DNA from 2 places in the Vibrio gazogenes genome. Region 1 is predicted to be linked to the other one. Evidence: riboswitches for the same ligand, from Rfam matches in the RefSeq annotation. Region 1 holds a riboswitch; the other holds the start of a gene.
What was found. A riboswitch is a leader RNA that binds a small molecule or an ion and turns the genes downstream of it on or off. The one in region 1 is predicted to bind lysine.
Positions count from the first base shown of each region.

Region 1 (3,427 bases):
GGCAACGATGAAGGCTATCGAATATGCGAAGAAATATCATATTCCGGTGGTATTAACGCTCGGGACAAAACATGTTATTGAGCAGGATCCGGTCTTTTGGCAAGATTTCTTAAAGCAGCACGTCACGGTCGTTGCGATGAATGAAGATGAAGGCAATGCTTTAACCGGAGAAATCGATCCGTTGATGGCTGCAAATAAAGCCCTCGAATGGGTGGATTTGGTGCTATGTACCGCAGGACCGCTCGGTTTATTTATGGCTGGATATACAGAAGAAGACGCCAAGCGTCAAACCAGCTTGCCTTTATTACCGGGTAGTATTCCCGAATTTAATCGCTACGAATTTAGTCGGCCAATGATGAAGCAGAGTTGTACTCACCCGATCAAAGTGTACTCACATATTGCACCTTATATGGGGGGGCCGGAAGTGATTCAAAATACCAATGGTGCTGGGGATGCTGCATTATCTGCTTTATTACATGACATGGCGGCGAATCGATATCATAAAATGAATGTACCGAATTCAATTAAACATCAATATGATGCTATTACTTATTCATCGTTCTCCCAAGTGTGTAAGTATTCTAATAGAGCAAGCTATGAAGTTTTAACTCAGCATTCACCGAGGTTATCAAAAGGCTTACCGGAAAGAGAAGATAGTCTGGAAGAAGCATATTGGGAACGATAACAAAAATAATTGAGTTCAATAAAGTGGTTAAACAGTTTCGCGAAAAATAATTGGCTTAGCACAAAGGTTCATATAATTCTCCTGAATGCGAAACAATAAAAAGGCTCCATACGGAGCCTTTTATTTTTTTCGCTTCTGGAATTAGAGCGAAAAATCATCTAGAGATTTGCCTTCATCAAGGGCTTTTTGAATTACTGATGGTGTACGACCTTGACCTGTCCAAGTTTTTTCTGCACCGTTTTCATCGATATATTTATATTTCGCTGGGCGTGGTGCACGTTTACCTTTTGTCTTACCTTCGGTGGAAAGTGCAGAAATTAACGCGTCTACATCGATACCATCTTGTGCAATTTGTTCAGCAATTTGAGCCAGTTTTTCTTCTTGCTTCTCTCTTTCTGCTCGTTCTTGTTCTTCTGATTCTCTACGCTCTTCAACGACAGAGGTCAGTTTTTCTAAAGCTTCTTCTAACTGAGCGAGTGTTAAATTACGTGCATAGGCACGTAAGCTACGAATATTCAGTAGAGTTTTAGTTAGTTCCGACATTTTGTTATTCCCACAACTTTATTTAAACACAATGTAATAATAAACGTAGATATTTATTATGACAACATTAGCGAACTAATAATATATAAAAAAATTGGCAGAATCGTAAATTATTGTAAATACATGTGTCAAGTTATCATTAATTACGATGAATATCATATATGAGCTTGATTTGTTAACTTGAATTATTGATGGAGATTAATACGATGCAATTGATTGATCCTTTTGGTTTGAAGAAAGGATAAACCTATTGCAAATGGTTCCGGTATTCGTACAATGGGCGCGTTCTAATTCGGTCATCGACATATACTGCCGTTGCTTTGTCAAAACGGTAGTGAATTGTGCTAGCCCGTGTAGAGGTGCAATCAAGATCAGTAAATCAAGCGAGGGTGATGCCTATGACCTTGATTGAAAGGCTTTTTTGCCGAAGTGAACGAGTTTATCCGAGGCCGTTTGCTGGGGTTGTTCTCAAATAGGGGCAACACTGCCATAGTCTATTTATTTTGTATAACTATGGAGCGCTACTGTAGGATTGGGTGAAACTAGATGTTTTTCACTTAGTTCATCATTTGAATGACGCAAACCGCTTATTCATATCATGGCAATGCAGTAGGTCTCTTACCATATTAAATTATTGGTTATTGAAGATCATGACATTAGTTGATTTTTCCTCCTCCTTAATATCTCTTGTTCCGCCGGTTGTTGCTTTAGGTATGGCGATCCTAACCAGACGAGTGCTGCTTTCTTTAGGCGTTGGCATCCTGTTAGGGGCCTGCCTGTTGAACGGCTATTCACTGTTTTCTTCATTGGATTATATTCAAGGCAAAGTTTATGCGTTGGTCATTGAAGACGGCGCAATAAACAGTTGGAACATGAGTATCATCGGTTTTCTCCTTCTATTAGGAATGATGACTGCAATGCTGACGCTTTCTGGTGGTACACGTGCATTTGCACTGTGGGCGGATCAAAAAGTGAAAGGTAATAAAGGTGCACAATTACTTGCTGCTTTTTTGGGCGTTTTTATTTTTGTCGATGACTATTTTAATAGTCTGGCGGTCGGCTCGATTGCTCGTCCGGTGACTGACCGGTTCGGTGTCTCACGCGCAAAACTCGCGTATATTCTTGATTCAACCGCAGCACCCATGTGTATTATCATGCCTGCTTCTAGCTGGGGCGCGTATATTATGACCATTATCGGTGGGATTTTAGTGTCCCACGGTATGACCGAATATACACCGTTGAATGCATATGTTGAGTTAATTCCCATGAACTTCTACGCCATTTTTGCCTTGCTTATGGTGTTTGCGATGATCGTTTTTCAATTAGATATCGGCCCGATGAAACATCATGAGCATCGTGTTTCATCGGGCATCGGGCGTAATGATCAGGCGGTAGAACTCAAAGATGAGCTCGATATTCAAGAAAGTGAATCAGGGCGTGTTCGTGACTTAATTGTGCCGATTATCGCATTGGTCATTGCTACCGTTGGCGCGATGATCTTCACCGGCTGGCAGTCACTTACTGCTGCTGGTGAAACATTTAGTGTTTTAGGGGCGTTTGAGAATACGGATGTAGGGATGTCTTTGATCGACGGTGGTTTGGTCGGACTATTGATGGCGTTGTTTTCGGTATTGAGACAACGAATGCCACTGGGCATCATCCTGAAAACGTTATGGATTGGTCTGAAGTCGATGTTCGGTGCGATTTTAGTACTGTTTTTTGCATGGACGATTGGGGCGGTGATTAAAGACATGCAGACAGGGCTCTATCTCTCGTCGATGACGCAAGGCAACATTCCGGTACACTGGTTGCCGGCAATTCTGTTTGTGTTGTCAGGTCTTATGGCATTCGCGACTGGTACATCGTGGGGAACGTTTGGTATTATGCTACCGATTGCCGGGGATATCGCTGGTGCAACCGAACTGGCGCTAATGATGCCAATGTTGGCCGCAGTGCTCGCCGGTTCTGTTTTTGGTGATCACTGTTCTCCGATTTCTGATACAACGATTTTGTCGTCCACCGGGGCGCGGTGTAAGCATATTGATCATGTTTCGACCCAGCTCCCTTATGCGTTATTAGTGGCGTTTATCTCGTTGATTGGCTATATCGTGTTAGGGTTGAGTGATTCTGTTGGTTTATCCCTGCTGGTGACACTTGCTGTGTTTATTGTTATCTGCTTTGGTTTTCGGATACGACTGC
Region 1 covers NZ_CP092587.1:2,148,532-2,151,958, reverse strand. Annotated here, with positions in the region: gene MKS89_RS09505 (inosine/guanosine kinase) at 1-685, shown strand, start outside; gene MKS89_RS09500 (H-NS histone family protein) at 827-1,228, opposite strand; lysine riboswitch at 1,575-1,760, shown strand; gene MKS89_RS09495 (Na+/H+ antiporter NhaC family protein) at 1,879-3,427, shown strand, end outside.

Region 2 (3,427 bases), 910 kb from region 1:
TTCTGGATGACACTTTTTGCGTCGTCAGCATCAACAAGAAAACACAGATTATGATCACTGGCGCCATAACAAATCATACGCATGTTGTAATCGCCCAGCGTGCTGAAAACTTCTTTGGCATACCCCTTGGTCTCCATATGGTTCCCGATCAAAGCCACCAGACTCAGGTTTCGTTCGACTTCAATATGAGCGAGTTCTTCCAACTCTGCTCGGGCTGCCGCAGGAAGCTCTGGCGCACCACCAGCCGTGTCCGTTTTATCCAGCGTGATCGATACACTAATCTCTGACGTGGTAATCAAATCGACTGAGATTTTATGCTTAGCCAGAATTTCAAAAACTTTGGCCAAAAAGCCATATGCGTGGAACATTTTAGCACTGCGAATCGTCACCATGGTTTGATTGGCCCGTAATGCCAGCGCCCGGAAATAAGGTGAGTTTTCAACGCGTTTCCGAATCCATGTGCCCCCCTTCTCCGGCTCTTTCGATGAACCGACAAAAACGGGAATCCCATGCCGAAGCGCAGGCAGCAACGTTGAAGGATGCAAGATTTTTGCGCCAAAGTTCGCCATTTCTGAAGCTTCATTGAAGCTAATTTCAGGAATCGGCGCAGCATTAGGCACAATGCGTGGATCCGTGGTATAAATTCCGGGAACATCCGTCCAGATTTCCAGCCCGGATGCCTGAACCGCTTCTGCAATCAGTGCCGCTGAGTAGTCACTCCCACCGCGGCCCAACGTGGTTGTATTGCCCTGCTCATCGGAACCGATGAATCCCTGTGTCACCACCAGATGTTTTTTACACAATGGTGCCAGTTTCTCTTTCGCTTGCATGCCCGTGGCTTCGACTTGTGGTTCAGCCCTGCCATAGTAATCATCGGTGCGTAACACATCTCGAATATCAAATCTGACGGCATCGATACCCCGTTCTTTGAGAACTTGAGTCAAAATATGCGTCGAAATTAATTCACCACAGGCAACCAAATGGTCGGTCAGTTTATTACTGGTCTGAAACGATGCTGCGTCTGCCAGGCTCGTCACCGTGTCAAGAATAGCCTGAACCGCTTCTTTGACTGAATCTTGTTCTTGCAACGATTCAATAATTGAAAAATGGATATTAGCTAATTGTTCTAAGATAGAGGTACGTCTTTCTGTATCCTGAACACCGTTGGCAAGTTCAACCAGCAGATTTGTCACACCAGAGCAGGCACTACTGACAACAAGCTTGGTGTCAGGATTACTTTCGATGACGGCAGCACAACGACTCATTGCTTCGAAGTTTGCCACGCTTGTTCCGCCAAATTTGGCGACATTGAATGCACTCACGGCATTTCTCCCACGACTTCCTAAAATAAAAATATTGTGTTGGGTAACCAACGTCCAATGTTCGAAGAGAGTATTTCTAGAGCAAAAATAGAGGCGATTCGATGAGAGTAGACCTCAGAAGCTCTTCATCAGTTAGCACTGATGACAGTTGACGGGATTCAGCCCATTCACCCGACAATCCAAATCCACAACTCTGGACTGTCTCGGCACTACTCCCCCTGAATATTCTGTCTTGGAGTTGAGGCTCCACAGAATACCTGCCTGGGCAGTGCTCCTCTTCTGCTTAATAGCTTAGGTATTGAACGTTTTTGTCCTATCAATGTCAATGACAAATTGAATCAAGTAGGTCAATTTTTACCCAAATACTCAAATCGTAGAAAAATACACAACTAGACTTGTGTCGGATAGCTTTCCTTACGGATAAGCGTTAGCCTGATAACTTGCCGATCAGTGTCAATGAAAGGAGTCAGCTTGTGACTGTACAAAGTTTTTTCCCACCGCAAAGAACACTTATGGGCCCCGGCCCGTCTGATATTCATCCTCGGGTTTTACAGGCCTTAAGCCGACCGACAATCGGGCACCTTGACCCGTTATTTATTCAAATGATGGATGAATTGAAGTCTCTCTTACAATATGCATTTCAGACCGAAAATGAATTTACGATTGCGATTTCTGCCCCCGGCAGTGCCGGAATGGAAGCCTGTTTCGTCAATTTACTGGAACCGGGAGACAAGGTAATCGTCTGCCGAAACGGCGTTTTTGGCGAACGAATGCGGGAGAATGTGATCCGTTGTGGTGCCAACGCAGTGCTGGTGGATAACGCATGGGGAGAAAGTGTTTCCGTTGAAAAAGTCGAACAGGCCATTCAAGAACATCCGGATGCGAAAGTATTAGCGTTTGTCCATGCCGAGACGTCAACCGGAGCACTCAGTGATGCAAAAGCGCTAGGTCATTTGGCCAAGCAGTACGGTTTGTTGACCATCGTAGATGCAGTCACTTCATTAGGCGGTGTCCCTTTAGCAGTAGATGAATGGCAGCTCGACGCAGTTTACTCGGGGAGCCAAAAGTGTCTTTCCTGTGTTCCCGGCCTGTCTCCCCTGACATTTTCTCAGGCAGCAATTGAGACCATCAAAGCCCGTAAAACCCCGGTCCAGAGTTGGTTTCTCGATCAAACTTTGGTCATGGGGTACTGGAGTGGCCAACAGAAACGAAGCTATCACCACACCGCACCGGTGAATACGTTATACGCACTCCATGAGTCGCTAGTGCTGTTACAAGAAGAATCACTGGCGTCGTCATGGCATCGCCACCAGCAAATGCATCAACAACTGAAACAGGGACTCGAACAACTGGGGCTGACGTTTGTCGTTGAAGCATCAGAACGGTTGCCACAACTGAATACCGTCCGAATTCCTGAAGGGATTGACGATGCGTGGGTCAGAAGTTATTTATTGCACCAGTATAATTTGGAAATTGGTGCAGGATTAGGCCAGTTTGCCGGTAATGCGTGGCGAATCGGGCTGATGGGATATAGCGCCCGACCCGAAAATATCGCACTCTGCCTGAAAGCATTGGAAGATGCGCTCACACAGAGCAAGCAATGAAATTACTCAGGATCGGACTGTACGATAGGCTGTTTGTCCGGGAGCACAAAAGGATAGTGAGGAAATAAAAACTCAGCCTCGATCCGTGATTGCTCTGCACGATTGATATCTCCGATATGCTGATATAACGCCATGAGCAACTGATAGTATTCTGGCCTTGGCTGCCGCTGGATCAACTCAAGCAGCCAAGGTACGTAGGTACTCAGCGGCTGCCGATGCTGTTGCGGATTCTTTTGCTTCAACTGGTCAATCAACTGCACTTTCATCAATTGATCATGCCAGACGACAGGCACATACTGTTGTGCCTGTCGTGAGATATATTGCCCCTGTTTGTATTGCATCAATAAGCTTTGTGCCCGAAGCAATTCGCCACAATAAAGTAATGCTAAGATAGGAAGTAAGATTCCCACTCCATTTAACCCTCGGGTTGTCAGGCGATGGATAGGCACACTTCTATATTTTGCGACACGTTGGTCAACCCAAAACAAGAGAATGATGAAG
Region 2 covers NZ_CP092587.1:3,060,504-3,063,930, forward strand. Annotated here, with positions in the region: gene lysC (lysine-sensitive aspartokinase 3) at 1-1,322, opposite strand, end outside; lysine riboswitch at 1,433-1,609, opposite strand; gene MKS89_RS13710 (pyridoxal-phosphate-dependent aminotransferase family protein) at 1,796-2,926, shown strand; gene MKS89_RS13715 (PglL family O-oligosaccharyltransferase) at 2,929-3,427, opposite strand, start outside.
Region 2: it holds a riboswitch for lysine, as region 1 does, so the genes downstream of both, lysC (lysine-sensitive aspartokinase 3) here and MKS89_RS09495 (Na+/H+ antiporter NhaC family protein) in region 1, are expected to answer to the same signal.